DNA from 2 places in the Cupriavidus sp. 05N38 genome. Region 1 is predicted to be linked to the other one. Evidence: riboswitches for the same ligand, from Rfam matches in the RefSeq annotation. Region 1 holds a riboswitch; the other holds the start of a gene.
What was found. A riboswitch is a leader RNA that binds a small molecule or an ion and turns the genes downstream of it on or off. The one in region 1 is predicted to bind glycine.
Positions count from the first base shown of each region.

Region 2: another riboswitch for glycine. It lies ahead of gcvT (glycine cleavage system aminomethyltransferase GcvT); the one in region 1 lies ahead of AC1DK4_RS30475 (D-amino acid dehydrogenase).

Region 1 is NZ_JBFTNF010000056.1:4,223-14,498, reverse strand. Features, by position in the region: gene AC1DK4_RS30490 (acyl-CoA synthetase) at 90-1,628, shown strand; gene AC1DK4_RS30485 (ferredoxin reductase domain-containing protein) at 1,836-2,228, shown strand; gene AC1DK4_RS30480 (hypothetical protein) at 2,519-3,643, shown strand; gene AC1DK4_RS30475 (D-amino acid dehydrogenase) at 3,769-5,022, opposite strand; glycine riboswitch at 5,172-5,271, opposite strand; gene AC1DK4_RS30470 (MFS transporter) at 5,359-6,729, opposite strand; gene AC1DK4_RS30465 (branched-chain amino acid ABC transporter substrate-binding protein) at 6,996-8,144, opposite strand; gene speB (agmatinase) at 8,257-9,234, opposite strand; gene AC1DK4_RS30455 (LysR family transcriptional regulator) at 9,360-10,262, shown strand.
Region 2 is NZ_JBFTNF010000038.1:105,549-111,865, forward strand. Features, by position in the region: gene gcvP (aminomethyl-transferring glycine dehydrogenase) at 1-1,948, opposite strand, end outside; gene gcvH (glycine cleavage system protein GcvH) at 2,063-2,443, opposite strand; gene gcvT (glycine cleavage system aminomethyltransferase GcvT) at 2,533-3,660, opposite strand; glycine riboswitch at 3,762-3,894, opposite strand; glycine riboswitch at 3,916-4,003, opposite strand; gene AC1DK4_RS25410 (UvrD-helicase domain-containing protein) at 4,213-6,309, shown strand.

The DNA.
Region 1 (10,276 bases):
GCGCAGGCGCAGGCCAGCGCCGCCCCGCACCGCTGGCGCATGCGCCACGGGGCGAGGCAGCCGCCACCCAGCACAAGGAGACAATACCCATGCACCTGACCGCCGGACTACACCGCTCCCTGCAACGCCACCCCGACAAGATCGCCCTGGTAGACGGGCAGACCCGCCTGACCTTCCGCCAGCTGGCCGCGCGCGTGGCGCGGCTGGCCGGCGCGCTGCAATCCCTGGGCGTGGCGCGCGGCGACCGCGTGGCCGTGCTCGCGCCCAACGGCGCGGCGTACGTGGAAACGGAGCTGGCGGTCTGGTGGGCCGGCGCCGTGCTGCACCCCGTCAACACCCGCTGGAGCCAGGCCGAGATGGCCTTCGCCCTGCACGACTGCGGCGTGCGCGTGCTGCTGGCGGGCGAACCCTTCGCCGCGCTGGCCGGCGCGCTGCGCCGCCAGGTGCCGGGCCTGCAGGCCATCGTCCATGTCGGCCCGCAGCCGGCGCCCGCCGGCATGCTGGACTACGCCGCGCTGATCACCGACGCCCAGCCGGTGGCAGACGCCCGCGCCGCCACGGCGGACCTGGCTGCCATCCTCTACACCGGCGGCACCACCGGCTTCCCCAAGGGCGTGATGCTCTCCCACGGCAACCTGTGGGCCTCGTGCATCGGCCGCATGGCGGACGTGCCCAACCCGCCCGACTTTGTCTCCCTGCTGGTGGCGCCGCTGTTTCACGTGGCCGGCCTGGGCCGCCTGGTGGGCCAGCTGGTGGTGGGCGGCACCTGCGTCATGCTGCCGGGCTTCCAGCCCGACACCGTGCTGCGCACCATCGCGCAGGAAGGCATCTCAGACATGGTGCTGGTGCCCAGCATGATCCAGATGCTGGTAGATGCGTCAGGCTTTGCCGGGTACGACCTCACCAGCCTGCGCCGCATTGTCTGGGGCGCCGCGCCCATCGCGCTGCCGCTGCTGGAGCGCGCCATGGCCGCGCTGCCCGGCGTGGAATTTCTCCACGCCTACGGCATGACGGAGACAGCCGCCTCGGTGTCCGCCCACCACATCGGCAGCACCCCGCAGGCGCGCGAAGGCGGCCGCCTGCGCTCTGCCGGCCGCGCCGGCTACGCGGCCGAGCTGCGCATCGCCGGCCCCGACGGGCGCGAGGTGCCCACCGGCAGCATGGGCGAGATCCTGGCGCGCGGCCCCGCGGTGATGATGGGCTACTGGAACCGCCCCGAAGAAACCGCGCAGGCCCTGCGCAACGGCTGGCTGCACACCGGCGACAGCGGCTACATGGACGACGAGGGCTACCTCTACGTGGTGGACCGCATCAAGGACATGATCATCTCCGGCGGCGAGAACGTGTACCCCGCCGAGGTAGAGGAAACGCTGGGCCGCCACCCGGCCGTGGCCACCAGCGCCGTCATCGGCATCCCCGACGAGAAATGGGGCGAGGCCGTGCACGCCGTGGTGCTGCTGCGCGAGGGCGCGCAATCCACCGCGGATGAGCTGCGCGCGCACTGCCGCACCTGGCTGGGCGCGTACAAATGCCCCAAGAGCTTCGCGTTCCGCAGCAGCCTGCCGTTGTCGGCGGCGGGGAAGGTGCTCAAGAGTGAGTTGAGGAAGGAGTTTGGGGATGGGGTTTGAGTGTTTTCCGCCCCGCCTCCCGGCGCAGCACGGCGCCTTTGCCACAGACCCGCTGCTGCCAGGAGCCCGGAATCGAACGGAGCGCATGCCAATACGACGGTAAATTGGGGTACCAGGAGGCAATCGGCCAGATTGCTGGCGGACATGCTTCAGACTGGCAGGATCGAGACGTCTTCGAAGTCTCCATAAGAAAAGGGCCCGGCTGGTATGCCGGGCCCGCACTTCTTTACTTCGTCACCTCAGGGGTTCGCCGATCTGGCTGCGCGCCATGTAGATAGCGGCGCGCAGGGGCCGTCCGACACATATCGCATCGCCGTACAGCTCGAAGTGCATGGCAAAGGCGGCGCCCGATGCCTGCATGATGAACTCGCGGTGGGAAGCACCATCGAGATGACGGGGCCATTCAACAGCTTTCCACTTCACGCCATGGCGTCGTCCCGCGTCAGTGTCGTGGCCGGTGGTATTGGCGTAACACCTTTAGTCTCGATGGCCCACGCACTCAGAGCGCAAGGCATCCCGTTTGAATTGCACCGCATGCACGCCGCAGTTCTCATGACCGAGGAACGGACTATTACCGCCCCCGTGATTCCCATCCGCTGATCGCACGGCACCTTCCCTTCAGAGAGAAGAGAGAACCACATGGGAGAAGCAGAGCATTGCCGCCAGAGATGGCCGGTGCTAACGATGCCGCGTGCGAATCCGGTGCTGGCCATCAACTTGCACCAACTTGTCCCCGGTCGCATTCGTATAGTGTTCTAGAGGCAGGTCGTCAGGAGTTTGGTCACACGATTAGTGCTAATTGCATCACATCGCATCGCATCACCCGGGATGGCCTCGCATGCGCGGGTCAGGCGATCAGACAAGAGGTCCACCAAAAAGAACCAAAGACCATGGAACCCTCAAACCACGGAAGTATGCTTGGCACGCTGCGCCTTGCAAGGCTGGCGAATCGCAGGCCCCGCCTGTGGCTCGGGGTGTTCGCGCTGCTCGCTGGCTGTGGGTCTATCGGCCCCACGACCATCGTTGCGGACCGCTTCGACTACAGCGCGGCGATCGCGGACTCCTGGAAGCAGCAAACGCTGCTGAACATCGTCAAGCTTCGCTACATGGACCTGCCGGTCTTTGTAGACGTGGCGTCGGTTGTCAGTGGTTACTCGTTGCAGACTGGTGTGTCTATGAACAGCACTGTCTCCTCGGCCAACACCGTACAGGGCAATTTCGTTTCCGCCGGGGTACAAGGGGTATATACGGACCGGCCTACCATTACCTACACGCCAGCGACCGGGCAACGGTTTGTGCAGGGGCTGATGGTGCCGATCGAGCCCAGAAACATCTTCTTCATGCTTCAGAGCGGCTATGCCGCAGATTTCCTGCTGAGCATGACCGTGGAGTCGCTCAATGGCGTGCGCAATCGTTCGACGGTTGCAGGGGCGATGCGCGAGGCGGATCCCGCGTTTCTGCGAGCCATCGCATTGCTGCGCGACGTGCAGGGCGCCGGCGCGTTCGGGATGCGTGTTGAGGATAGCAAGAGCAAAGGTTCAACCGCCGTCGTGCTTTTCCGGCGTGACGGCGTGACTCCCGACATCGAGGAAAAAATGACCGAGATCCGCCGCCTGCTCAGAATGCCACTGACCAGGCAGGAGTTCATCCTCCGGTATTCCCCAGCCCGCGGCGCGGACGACGAACTTGCGGTGAACAGCCGCTCGATGCTGCAAATCATGAGCGCCTTTTCCAGCTACCTGGACGTTCCGGAGGAACACATCAGAGACCACAGTGCGCTGCCTGCGGTTGCGCCGGGCACAACTGAGAGGCAACAAGGCGCCCTAAGGATTCACAGTGGCAAGGAAAGGCCCGCCGAGCCATATGCTGCGGTACGGTACCGTGGCTACTGGTTCTGGGTTGAGCAAGGCGACCTGACAACGAAACGCGCCCTTGCGGCCATCATGTTGTTCTTCACGCTGGCGGATACCGGCAGTAAGGAGTCGCAGCCGTTGATCACCATCCCAGCCCAGTAGCGCGGCTCCCCAGCACGGGGCCGCCAGTCGACGTAGGCGCAGTAAAGGAGCCCCCGGCGCCGACATGCGAAGCTCGCTCCTGCCCGGAGCGAGATACCTGACTTGCCTTGCTGTCCGACTGCCTCCTACCCAACGGGATAGCTCTCGGCGATGGTCGTGCCGATCGTTGCCGCTGTTGCAGCAGACAACGTCCATCCAAGATGGCCATGGCCGGTGTTGTAGAACACCCGTGGCGCCCTGCCTTTTGACACGCGCGGCATCATGTCCGGCATCATCGGGCGAAGCCCCGCCCAGGGGACTACGCGGGAGGTATTGATTCGGAAGTTGCGACGCGTCCATGACACGAGCGGCTCGATGCGGTCGGCTCGGATGTCTCGGTTTTGTCCATTGAATTCGGCGGTACCTGCCACGCGGAACCTGTCCTTGCCAAGTCTGCTCGTCACGATCTTTGCGCTTTCGTCGAGCAGGCTGACCCACGGCCCGTTCGCCACGCTGTCGGCATCGTCCAGGTGCACGGTAATGGAGTATCCCTTGACCGGATAGACATTGATCCTGTCGCCCAGCATGCCGGCAATATGCCGGCTGCCCACACCGGCACAAACCACCAGCGCATCGCCGGCGATCTCGTACGCGGCACCGGCGTGGACCGATGGCGACGCCACACCGTCCACCGCCTGCAGGCCGATACGCACGCCGCTGGCGGATAGGTCGATGCTTCGCACGTCCCAGCCCTGCAGGAAGCGCACGCCGCGGCGCTCGCAAGCGAGCGCCAGGCCGCGCGTGAACTTATGGATATCCCCGGTTGAATCGGATGGCGTGAAGTACCCGCCAAAGTATTGGCCTTGCAACGTCGGCTCGATCGCCCGGATCTCCTGCGGCGACACCGCAAAGCGCTCCAGTCCGCCTGCCACGAGTAGCGCGTTCGTCCTGCCCGCGGCCTCGAAAGCCGCTTTGTCATGATAGAAGTGCAGGATGCCGCGGCGCTCCAGATCGAACTGGATATTCTCCTGCTCGGCCATGGCAAAGAGATGCTGGCGGGCGGCAATCGCCAACTTCGTCGTTTCGATGGTGTTCTCCCGATAACGCGCGATGTTCGACACAAACTCCCCCATCCACGAGTATTTGTGCCACGACGGCTTCGGGTTCACCAGCAGCGGCGCGTTGCGTTTCAGCATCCATTTCAGCCCTTTTAGTATCGTTCCCGCGCTGTTCCAGACTTCCGCGTTACACGCGGAGAGCTGGCCGCCATTGGCGAACGACGTCTCCATGGCGGGATAAAGATGGCGGTCGACGACAGTCACCTCGTATCCGAGTTTCGATAGCGTGTAGGCGGTGGTGACGCCGGTAATGCCGGCGCCTATGACTATGATTTGAGACATGGCAGGGTCCTCTGTCAGGCAAAGCGATGGCCGAATCCTCGGCTTCCTACCCCATCTGTCCCGGTACCTGAGAGCTTTGGCAGCGGCCGGTGACCGGTGCCGTCCCCTTCGGTGGGCATTCCTTGCAATGCCACTCTCCAGATTCTTGAATCGACGCCACAGTCCTTTTGCCTGAGAGTTTCCGGGGTGGTTGCTCCGTCGGCGCCGGGGATGGCACGTACCATCCCCGGTCTCTCCTGCGTCGTCTTGCAGCCGCTTAGTGGCCGCTTAGCGGCCGATTTGCGGCCGGGCTGCCCGGGATCACAGCCGATGCGTCAAGCTGCGCCCCTTGCTTGCTTAGTCCGGTAACGCACCGCCCGAAGGCGTACGGCTGGCCAGGATGGCAATCAGCGACACCACCGCAGCCCCGACCAGGTACCAGGCTGGTGCAAGCTTATTGCCCGTGGCGCTGATCAGCCAGGTCGCGACCAGGGGGGCGGTGCCGCCGAACAAGGCGTTCGCGCTGTTAAAGCACAGTGCAAAGCCGCTATATCGCACGCGGGTCGGAAAACTCTCCGACAGGAAGCACGGCAGCGTGCCGTCGTTGATGGTGAGGAAGGCGCCCAGTGCCACCTGAATCAGCAAGATGCCGACGATGCTGGCGCTCGACAGCGAATGGAACAGCGGCACCGTGAAGAGCGCGAACAGGATGCAGGCGGAAACCAGCATCGTCTTCCGCCCGAACCGGTCGGAAAGCAGGCCCATCACGAAAATCATCACGACATAGCTGGCCAGCGATACGGTAGAGACCAGGAAGGACACCGAGTCGCTCATGCCGAGTTCCTTTGACAGGTACACAGGCATATAGCTGAGCAACAAGTAAAAGCCGACGGCGTTCAGGCAGGTCACGCCGAAGCCGACCAGCATGGTACGGCGATGCGAGGTGAGCAACTCGCGCAGCGGCGCCTGCGGTGCGTGATTGGCGTGCTCCATCGCGACGAACTTCGGCGTATCTTCTAGTTGAAGCCGGATGTAACGGCCAACCAGCCCAAAAGGGGCGGCCAGCAGGAACGGCACGCGCCAGCCCCATTCGAGCAACTGTCCGGAGGTCAGCACCGTATGCAGCCCGGCGACGAACAGCGACGCGAACAGCAGGCCGGCGGCTTCCGCGGCAGGGATGACACTGGTGTAGAGCCCGCGCTTGCGGTTCGGTGCATATTCGGCAAGAAAGGCCGAGGCGCCGGCGTATTCGCCTGAAGCCGAGAAGCCCTGGACCAGCCGGATGACAAGCAGCAGTACCGGCGCCCACAAGCCCACCTGCCCGTAAGTCGGCAGGAAGGCGATCAGGAAGGTCGAGCAGGACATGATCATGATCGACAGCGACAGCGTATTGCGCCGGCCGAACTTGTCGCCGAAATGCCCCCAGATCACCCCTCCGATCGGACGCACGACGAAGGACAGCGCGAATACGGCATAGGTAGCCATCAGGCTGGTGGTCGGGTCGCTCTTGGGAAAGAACACTACCGCAATGACGGTTGCAAGAAAGCCGTAGGCGGCGTAGTCGAACCACTCGATAAAGGTGCCGATAAAGCCTGCCGCGGTAGCGCGGCGCAGTACCTGCCTGGTGTCGGCATCCACGGCGCTGCTGCGGGCCTGGCTCGCCGGGTATCCCGGGCGATTGCCACCTGGTAGCACCTCCGCGCCGCGCAAGGATTTCGTGTTACTCATACTCTGTCTCCGGATTATTTTGTCCTGGTCGCGCTACGTCTATCCAGGCATGGGCTTTTGCCGCATGCAACCGGCGACCAGTCTTGTGGTGTGTCTTGTTGTGTGTCTTGTGGATCTGCTCTGTGGGTAATAAGGGGTGTTGAACTCCTTATGCAGGGTAAGAAGGCGCAGCGATACAGCGGATCGCCGATCCATCGACAAGAAAACGAAATCCCGATGCCACGGCTATGTCGCGCCCGCCGACGAGGCATGCCAGCGAACTGGCGCTACCTGTCCTGCGGCAATGGCACCAGGGCGCTGTTGCGGTAGGTGTAGATGGTGATCGGCGAATCCCGCAGGTCGCGGTTGGGGTCGAAGCGGTATCGGCCGGCCACGCCCTCCATATCGATACCCGCCAGCGCTGCCCGGTACTGCGCCGACTCGACCGAGTTGGCTGTCTTCATCGCCTGGGCTACCAACCTGAGGCCGTCATAGATAGACGCGCTGTAAGTGAGCGGATCGGTGTTGTAGCGCTTCCTGTAGTCGCTCTTGAACTGGCGCCCCGGGCCGGTGTTCTCGAGCACGGGACCGCCCTGCGGGCAGTACACATGCTCGTCCACGGCATCGCCCCCCAGCCTGGCCAGTTCGATATTGCACATCGCATCGCCACCGAGCAGATAGGCGTCGGCCATGGCGAGCCGCTTCATCTGGCTGCGCAGGGGTCCGGCCTGCGAGTAGTAGCCACCATAGAAGATGCCGTCCACCTTCATGCCGCGTATTCGGGTCAGAATCGGGACGAAGTCTACGGCCTTGTCCGAGGTGTATTCGCGGGCGACGATCTCGATGCCTTGCGCCCTGGCTGCCTTGACGAACTCGTCCGCCACACCCTGGCCGTAGGCGGTCCGGTCGTCGATGACCGCGAAACGCCTGGCGCGCAGTTTGACCGAAGCAAACTCGCCCATGCGCTTGCCAAGCTGGCTGTCATTGGCCGAGATCCGGAAGACATAGGTGTACCCGGACTGGGTGACTGCCGGGTTCGAAGCCACCGTTGCCATCACTACCCCGGCCTGGTCCAGCAGGCGGGAGATCGGGATGGCGACGCCCGAGTTGAACGGCCCGAACACCACCTTCACGTCCCCGTCCACCAGGCGCTGGGCAACCGACATGCCGGTGCGCGGATCTGCGGCGTCGTCCTCGGAGACCAGGCTAAAACGCACGGCTTTGCCGTTGACGACAAGGCCTTGCGCATTCAGTTGATCGATGGCCATGCGCAGGCCGTTTTCATTGTCCTTGCCAATGGCGGCCTGCGGGCCGGACAGTGGCCCCGTCAGGCCGACCTTGACGACCTGCTGCTCCGCAGCCATGACGAAGGACGGCAACGGGCACGCCAGCACGCCGGCGGCCAGGCCTGCCCAGAAACGAGATTGACGAAACATTGCGGCTCCCCTTTTTTGCCAGGTCGCGCGACGCCGCTGAATGGCGCGCTGCATGGCCATGTAAAGACGACGGCATGCCTGATGACGACGCGGCCCCTTTTGCGTTCAGCGCTCAGCGCGCAGCGGCGCGCTTGAGCTTGCGCTGGTGCATCACCCGGCCGATCGTGTTGAGCAAAAGCTGCGCGGCAAGGATGGCGGTGGATCCCGTATGGTCATAGTCGGGAGCGACTTCTACCAGGTCGATCCCCACCACGTCGCCCTGCTCGGCCAGGCCAGCGAACAATTCCAGACCCTCGTAGTAAGTCAGCCCGCCATGGCTCGGGGTACCTGTGCCAGGCGCGATGGAGACGTCGAACCCGTCGATGTCGATGGTCAGGTAATAGCGTACGCCCTTCGGGATGCGGTCCAGCACCCCCTGGATGCCGAGCTTGCGAAGCTGGCGCACCGAGATGATGTCCGAGCCCATCTCGCGTGCTTGGGCATACCCCTCGCGTGCAGTAGAGGACACGTTGCGGATGCCGATCTGGGTCATGCCGCTGACGACGCTCTTCTCCGCGGCGCGGCGCAAGGGGTTGCCGTGACCGTGACGCACGCCATGCCGCTCGTCGACAAAGTCCAGGTGGGCGTCGATATGGACCACGTGGAACGGCTCCTGGCCTTCGAAGGCCGCGATGCAGGGGATATTGATCGAATGATCCCCGCCTAGCACCACGGGCAGCGCGCCGGCCTTCAGGATCTTGCGCACCCCGTATTCGATGTTGGCATGGCACTTTTCGGTATTGGTATGCACCATATCGGCGTCGCCAATGTCGACCATCCTGACCTCGCTGGCCGGCATGTACACGACATCGTCCTCGAAGTCATAGGCGCCACTGTGGCCGAAGGAGAACAGCGTGGACGCCTCGCGGATCGAGCGCGGCCCGAAACGCGCGCCGGCTCGCCATTGGGTGCCACAGTCGAACGGCGCGCCGATGACCGCCACGTCGGCGTCGATGGCATCCCAGTCAAGGCAGAGCGGCGATTTGCCGAACGTGCAGATACCGACGAATGGGAGGTCGAGCCGGCCCTTCTCATATTGATTTTCAGACATCGCGTTCACTAATCCTTTCTTCGTTGATGCGGTGGGGACGAGTTCATTCTGGACAACGGCATGGTCCGGTACAATCAGAATGTTTAGAACTTCAGTTCGTTAAAATCCGAACTAAAGACGGGAACGTGAAACTCCGCGATGTGGACCTCAAGCTACTGAGAATCTTCGAAACTATCGTGGGATGCGGTGGCTTTGCCGCGGCGCAATCGCTGCTGGGCATTGGCGCGTCCAGCATCAGCGAGCACATGACGCAACTCGAGACCCGACTGGGTGTGCGCTTGTGCGAGCGCGGGCGCAGCGGGTTTCGCCTGACCGAGGAGGGCCAGCAAATGCACGCTGCGGCCCAGCGACTGCTCGCGGCAGTGGACACCTTCCAGATGGAAGCCGGGACCATCCGCCGTGAGCTTCACGGCGTACTTCGCCTGGGGCTGATCGAGGCCACGCTTACCGACCGTGGGGCGCCTCAACTGGCCGCCATCCGCAGCTTTGGCCAAGCCGCGCCGAAGGTGCAGCTACATATCGAGATCGACTCGCCCAACCGCCTCGAACAGCGGGTGCTGGATGGCAGCCTCCACCTCGCGGTCGGACCGTTTCCGGACCCGGTAGCGGGCCTGGACTACCGCATGCTCTATCGCGAGGAGCAAGGACTTTACTGCGCATCGCCGCATCCGCTCTTCTCCCATGCCGGTCAGAAGGGCCAGGCGGAGCAGGTTGCCAGTGCGAACCTGGCGACGCGCGGCTACCTCGGGCGCCAGGAGCTTGACCTGCTCGGGATGCAGGAGGCTGCAGCGATGGTGGATAACGTCGAAGGGCGCGCCATGCTGATCCTGTCCGGGAACTACATTGGCTTCCTGCCGCCGCACTATGCCGATGCGTGGGTGGCGCCCGGCCTGTTGCGCCGTATTGCGCCAGAGCGCTACACCACGCATCTCGATTTCAAGATCATCACGCGGCGGGGCGCGCGCGAAACGCGGACCGTGCTGGCGCTGATCGATCACCTTGGAGAGGCCGCAAAGAAGGGGAGGTAACGGGTAACGTCCGG
Region 2 (6,317 bases), on a different contig from region 1:
CCTTCTTCGCCAGGTCGGCGAGGTCGACGTTGCCGTCTTCGTCGCAGGCCACCACCACCACCTTCATGCCGGCCATCTGCGCCGAGGCCGGGTTGGTGCCGTGCGCGGAGGAGGGGATCAGGCAGATGTCGCGATGGCTTTCGCCGCGGCTGGCGTGATACGCGTGGATGATCAGCAGGCCCGCGTACTCGCCCTGCGAGCCGGCGTTGGGCTGCAGGCTCACCGCGGCGTAGCCGGTGGCCGCGCACAGCATGGCTTCGAGCTGGTCGATCATCTCGCGGTAGCCCACGGTCTGGTCCAGCGGCGCGAACGGATGGATCTTGCTGAACTCGGGCCACGTCACCGGGATCATCTCGCTGGTGGCGTTGAGCTTCATCGTGCACGAACCGAGCGGGATCATGGTGCGGTCCAGCGCCAGGTCCTTGTCGGCCAGCATGCGCAGGTAGCGCAGCATCTCGTGCTCGGCGTGGTGCGTATTGAAGACCGGGTGGGTCAGGTAGGCGCTCTGGCGCGCAAGCGCCGCGGGGAAGGCGTCCTGCGCGGCGGCTTCCAGTGCGTCGAACCCGGGCACCGGCTTGCCGTGCGCGAAGATTTCCCACAGCGCGATCACGTCTTCGCGCGAGGTGGTCTCGTCCAGCGAGATGCCGATGCGGTTGGCGCCGGCGTGGCGCAGGTTGATGCCGCGCGCGGTGGCGGCCGCGTGGATGGCCTCGGTGTTGAAGCCGGTCACCAGCGTGAGCGTGTCGAAGAAGGTCGCGTTGGTGCGGGTGTAGCCGAGCACCTCCAGGCCTGCGGCCAGCGTGGCGGCGAGGCGGTGCACGCGCTGGGCGATGCGCTTGAGGCCCTGCGGGCCGTGGTACACGGCGTACATCGAGGCCATCACCGCCAGCAGCACCTGCGCCGTGCAGATATTGGAAGTGGCCTTCTCGCGCCGGATATGCTGCTCGCGCGTCTGCAGGGCCAGGCGATAAGCCTTGTTGCCCTGCGCGTCGATGGTCACGCCGACCAGGCGGCCGGGCATGGAGCGCTTGAACGCGTCCTTGACCGCCATGTAGCCGGCGTGCGGGCCGCCAAAGCCCAGCGGCACGCCGAAACGCTGCGAGTTGCCCACCGCCACGTCGGCGCCCCATTCGCCGGGCGCGGCGATCAGGGTCAGCGCCAGCAGGTCGGCGGCGGCCACCACCAGGCCGCCGGCGGCGTGCACGGCGTCGGCGATGGCGCGGTAGTCGGCCACGTCACCGTTGACGCCCGGGTACTGCAGCAGCACGCCAAAGGCATGGGCGCCGGCAGCGTCGGCCGCGGGGCCGACCTTGACTTCGATGCCCAGCGGCAGCGCGCGCGTGCGTACCACTTCCAGCGTCTGCGGCAGCACGTCGTCGGCCACGTAGAAGGTGTTGGAAGCGTGCTTGTTGACCCGCTGCAGCAGCGTCATGGCCTCGGCCGCGGCGGTGCCTTCGTCGAGCATCGAGGCGTTGGCGATATCCAGGCCGGTCAGGTCGGTGACCATCTGCTGGAAGTTCAGCATGGCTTCCAGGCGGCCTTGCGAGATTTCAGGCTGGTACGGCGTGTAGGCGGTGTACCAGGCCGGGTTCTCGAAGATATTGCGCAGGATGACGCCGGGCGTCAGCGTGTTGTAGTAGCCCTGGCCGATAAAGCTCTTGAGCACCAGGTTCTTGCTGGCCAGGCCGCGCAGCCTGGCCAGGGCGCCTTCCTCGGTGAGCGGCTCGGTGAACTCGCCCAGCGGCATGCCGTCGCGGCGGCGGATGGCGGCGGGAATGACGGCGTCGATCAGCGCGGCACGGCTGTCGTAGCCGAGTACCTTGAGCATGTGTTGCTGCTCGGCGGCATCGGGGCCGATATGACGGGAAGCAAAGGCGTCGCGCGCCTCCAGTTCGGCCAGCGTGGGCCGGGCACCTTTGGCTGCGTTCATGGGCAGGGGGGCGTTCATGGCAAGAACCTCGTTGGGCGCAGGGCGGCGGGTGGTCAGCCGCGCCGCCGTGCATCAGTCTTCAGTCGCCGCTCCCGTGGCAGGCAAGCCTCGCGGGAGCGGCAGGGTGTCGCGTCAGGCGCCGACGTTGGCCTTGTAGGCGTCCACCGACATCAGGCCGTTGACGTCGTCGCTGTTGGCCGGCTTGAGCTTGAACAGCCACGCATCGAAGGCGTCGGCATTGACGCTTTCCGGCGCGGCGACGGCGGCTTCGTTGACGGCGATCACTTCGCCGGCCACCGGCGCGTAGATGTCGGAAGCGGCCTTGACCGATTCCACCACCGCCAGCGCGTCGCCTGCGCCGACCGACTTGCCCACTTCCGGCAGCTCCAGGAACACGATGTCGCCCAGCGCGTCCTGCGCGTGGTCGGTGATGCCGATGGTCAGCGTGCCGTCGGCTTCGACGCGCACCCATTCATGGGACTCGGTGTATTTCAGGTCGGCGGGGAAATTCATGGGATTCTCCAGATTCAATTTGTTTTTTCAGCGCCCGCCGGGCGGAGGCAATCCGTCGCCGGCGGGCGCGCTGTGACCGGTGCGAGCGTTCAGCTCACGAGTGCCTTGCCATTGCGCACAAACGGCAGTTTAACCACAGTCGCGGCGAGTTTGCGGTCGCGGATCTCGACCTGCACCTCGGCGCCGAGGGCAACGTCGCGCGGCAGGCGGGCAAATGCGATGGACAGGGACAGCGAAGGGCTGAAGGTGCCGCTGGTGATCTCGCCGTCGCCGGCAGTGGTGATCACCTTCTGGTGCGCCCGCAGCACGCCGCCTTTTTCACGCAGGATCAGGCCGACAAACTGCTGGGTCTGGCCGCCGGCGACGAGCGCCGCCTTGCCGGTGAAGTCGCGCTCGCTCTGCAGGTCCACGGTCCAGGCCAGGCCGGCGTTGAGCGGCGAGGTGTGGATATCCATGTCCTGGCCGTACAGGTTCATGCCGGCTTCCAGGCGCAGCGTGTCGCGCGCGCCGAGGCCGGCCGGGCGCACGCCGGCAGCGACCAGCTTCTCCCACAGGCCGGCCACGTTCGCGGCCGGCACCACCAGTTCGAAACCATCCTCGCCGGTGTAGCCGGTGCGCGCCACCATGACTTCGCCCAGGGCGGGATCCTGCACCACGATGGCGTTGAAGGGCTTGAGGGCTTCGCTGGGCTGGGTGGAGGGGAAGGCGCTCCACACCTTGGCGCGGGCGTTCGGGCCCTGCACGGCGACGATGGCCAGCGGCGCGGCGCCCGCGGGGGCGTTGTCGCCGCGGCGCGGGGTGATGGTGACGCCGCTGCCGGTGGCGGCGTTGCGCGCGGTGATCCATTCGATATCGCCGGTCGCGGTGCTGGCATTGACTACCAGGCGGAAGCGGTCCTCGGCGAAGAAGTAGACGATCAGGTCGTCGATGACGCCGCCGCTCTCGTCGAGCATGCAGGAATAAAGTGCCTTGCCCGGCGTCTGCAGCTTGTCCACATTGTTGGCCAGCAGGCCGCGCAGGAAGGCGCGCACATTGGCGCCGGCCAGGTCGACCACGCACATGTGGGAGACGTCGAACATGCCGGCGTCGGTGCGCACGGCATTGTGTTCTTCGATCTGGGAGCCGTAGTTGACCGGCATGTCCCAGCCGCCGAAGTCGACCATGCGGGCGCCGAGTGCGCGGTGGATGGCATTGAGGGGCGTGGCCTGGAGCGTCATGTAGTCCTCGGGGGAAGGCGGAAATCTCGGTTCGAAAACGAAAAAAGGGTCATCCGCCGCCAGACCCGGCGCGCCATGGCGCTGCCAGATCCGCCGCGGCGGATGACCCCTCTGTCCTCGATACCTGAGAGATTACAAGGCGGTCCGGTGGACCTGTGCCCTGCGCGCCCCTTCGGTGGGCACGCTCGCCGTCGCTTGCGCGCGTGGCGGGTGCCGCTCTCCAGAGTACGGCGTGCATCGTGTGCATATTGCAAGCCGATCCGACCAGTCCATGGTGCCTGAGAGTTTTCGGGTGATACCCCTTCGGCGGCGCAAGATCTGCGCGCTCTCCCGGCCGGATGGCGCGACTCTACAGGCAGCCCCGGTGGCTTGTCAACGCGTGGCGCGCGGCACGGCACCGGCACCCCGGGGCCGGCAACCCGGCGTGTTAACATCTGCGGCTGCTGTCGCTTGCGGGGACATCACCCCGGTGCCGCAGTCTTCACAGGCAGCCCTGGCCGCGTCGTCTTCGCCAGCCATTTCGCCATCCGCTTCCGCCACCACGCCAAACGCATGACCCACGGACTCAATCCCGCCCAATCCGAAGCCGTCCGCTATCTCGACGGCCCCTGCCTGGTGCTGGCCGGCGCCGGTTCGGGCAAGACGCGGGTGATCACGCAGAAGATCGCGCACCTGATCGAGGACAAGGGGTTCGAGCCCAAGCATATCGCCGCGGTGACCTTCACCAACAAGGCCGCCAAGGAGATGCAGGAGCGTATCGCCAAGCTGATGGAAGGCAAGACCACGCGCGAGGGCCGCCGCATTCCGCTCAAGCAGATGACGGTCAGCACCTTCCACTCGCTCGGCGTGCAGATCCTGCGCGCCGAGGCCGAGCACGTGGGGCTGAAGCCGCGCTTTTCCATCATGGACTCGGACGACTGCTTCGGCCTGGTGCAGGAGCAGCTCGCCACCACCGACAAGAAGCTGATCCGCAGCGTGCAGAGCACCATCTCGCTGTGGAAGAACGGCATGGTCGATCCAGAGACCGCCATCGCCACCGCCGAGAGCGCCGACGACCACCAGGCCGCGCTGGTCTACCGCAACTACGTGGCCACGCTCAACGCCTACCAGGCGGTGGATTTCGACGACCTGATCCGCCTGCCGGCCGAGCTGTTCGCGCGCGACGAAGCGGTGCGCATGAAGTGGCAGAACCGCCTGCGCTACTTCCTGGTCGATGAATACCAGGACACCAACGCCTGCCAGTACCAGCTGCTCAAGCTGCTGGCCGGCGGCTCGCACCTGCGCGCGCCGGCCTTCACCGCGGTGGGCGACGACGACCAGGCCATCTACGGCTGGCGCGGCGCCACGCTGGACAACCTGCGCCTGCTGCAGACCGACTTCCCCGATCTCAAGGTGGTCAAGCTGGAGCAGAACTACCGCTCCACCGTGCGCATCCTGGAGGCCGCCAACGCCGTCATCTCCAACAATCCGAAGCTGTTCGACAAGAAGCTGTGGAGCGAGCACGGCATGGGCGACCCCATCGCCATCAACCCGATGAACGACGAGGAGCACGAAGCCGAGTCGGTGGTGTTCCGGCTCTCGGCGCACAAGTTCGAGCGGCGCGCGCAGTTCCGTGACTACGCCATCCTCTACCGCGGCAACCACCAGGCGCGCCTGTTCGAGCAGATCCTGCGGCGCGAGCGCATTCCCTATGTGCTGTCGGGCGGCCAGAGCTTCTTCGACAAGGCCGAGATCAAGGACATCTGCGCCTACCTGCGCCTGATCGCCAATCCGGACGATGATCCCGCCTTCATCCGCGCCATCACCACGCCGCGCCGCGGCGTCGGCAACGCCACGCTGGAAGTGCTGGGCACCTTCGCCGGGCAGGCCAAGGTCTCGCTGTTCGAAGCGGCCATGATGGGCGGCATCGAAGGCAAGCTGCAGCCGCGCCAGCTCGAGCCGCTGCGCGTGTTCTGCGAAGCCATGGTGCGCCTGGCCGGCCGCGCCGCCAGCGATCCCGCCACCGAAGTGCTCGACGACATGATGGAAGGCATCCACTACGAGGCCTACCTGTACGACACGTTCGACGAGCGCCAGGCCCAGTCGCGCTGGACCAACACGCTCGAATTCCTCGACTGGCTCAAGCGCAAGGGCACCAAGCCCGAGGCCGCCGAGGGCGGCGAGGCCACCGGCTTCGACACCGCCGACGGCTTCGGCGACGAAGGCAAGAACCTGCTGGAGCTGACCCAGACCGTGGCGCTGATGAGCATGCTCGAAGGCCGCGAGGAAGATCCCGACGCGGTGCGCCTGTCCACGCTGCACGCCTCCAAGGGGCTGGAGTACCCGCACGTGTTCCTGGTCGGCGTGGAAGAGGGCATCCTGCCGCATTGCCGCGAGGACGAAGACCTCGGCGACGAGAAGATCGAGGAAGAGCGCCGCCTGATGTACGTCGGCATCACGCGCGCCCAGCGCAGCCTGCACATCAGCTGGTGCAAGAAGCGCAAGCGCGCGCGCGACACCTACTCCTGCGAACCTTCGCGCTTTATCGGCGAGATGAAGCTCGAGGAAGCGCCCGCGCCGGCGGACGCCACGCCCGCCATGAGCCCCAAGGACCGCCTGGCCGGCCTCAAGGCACTGCTCGGCACGCCGGGCAAGACCGCCGCGTCCTGAGCCGCACG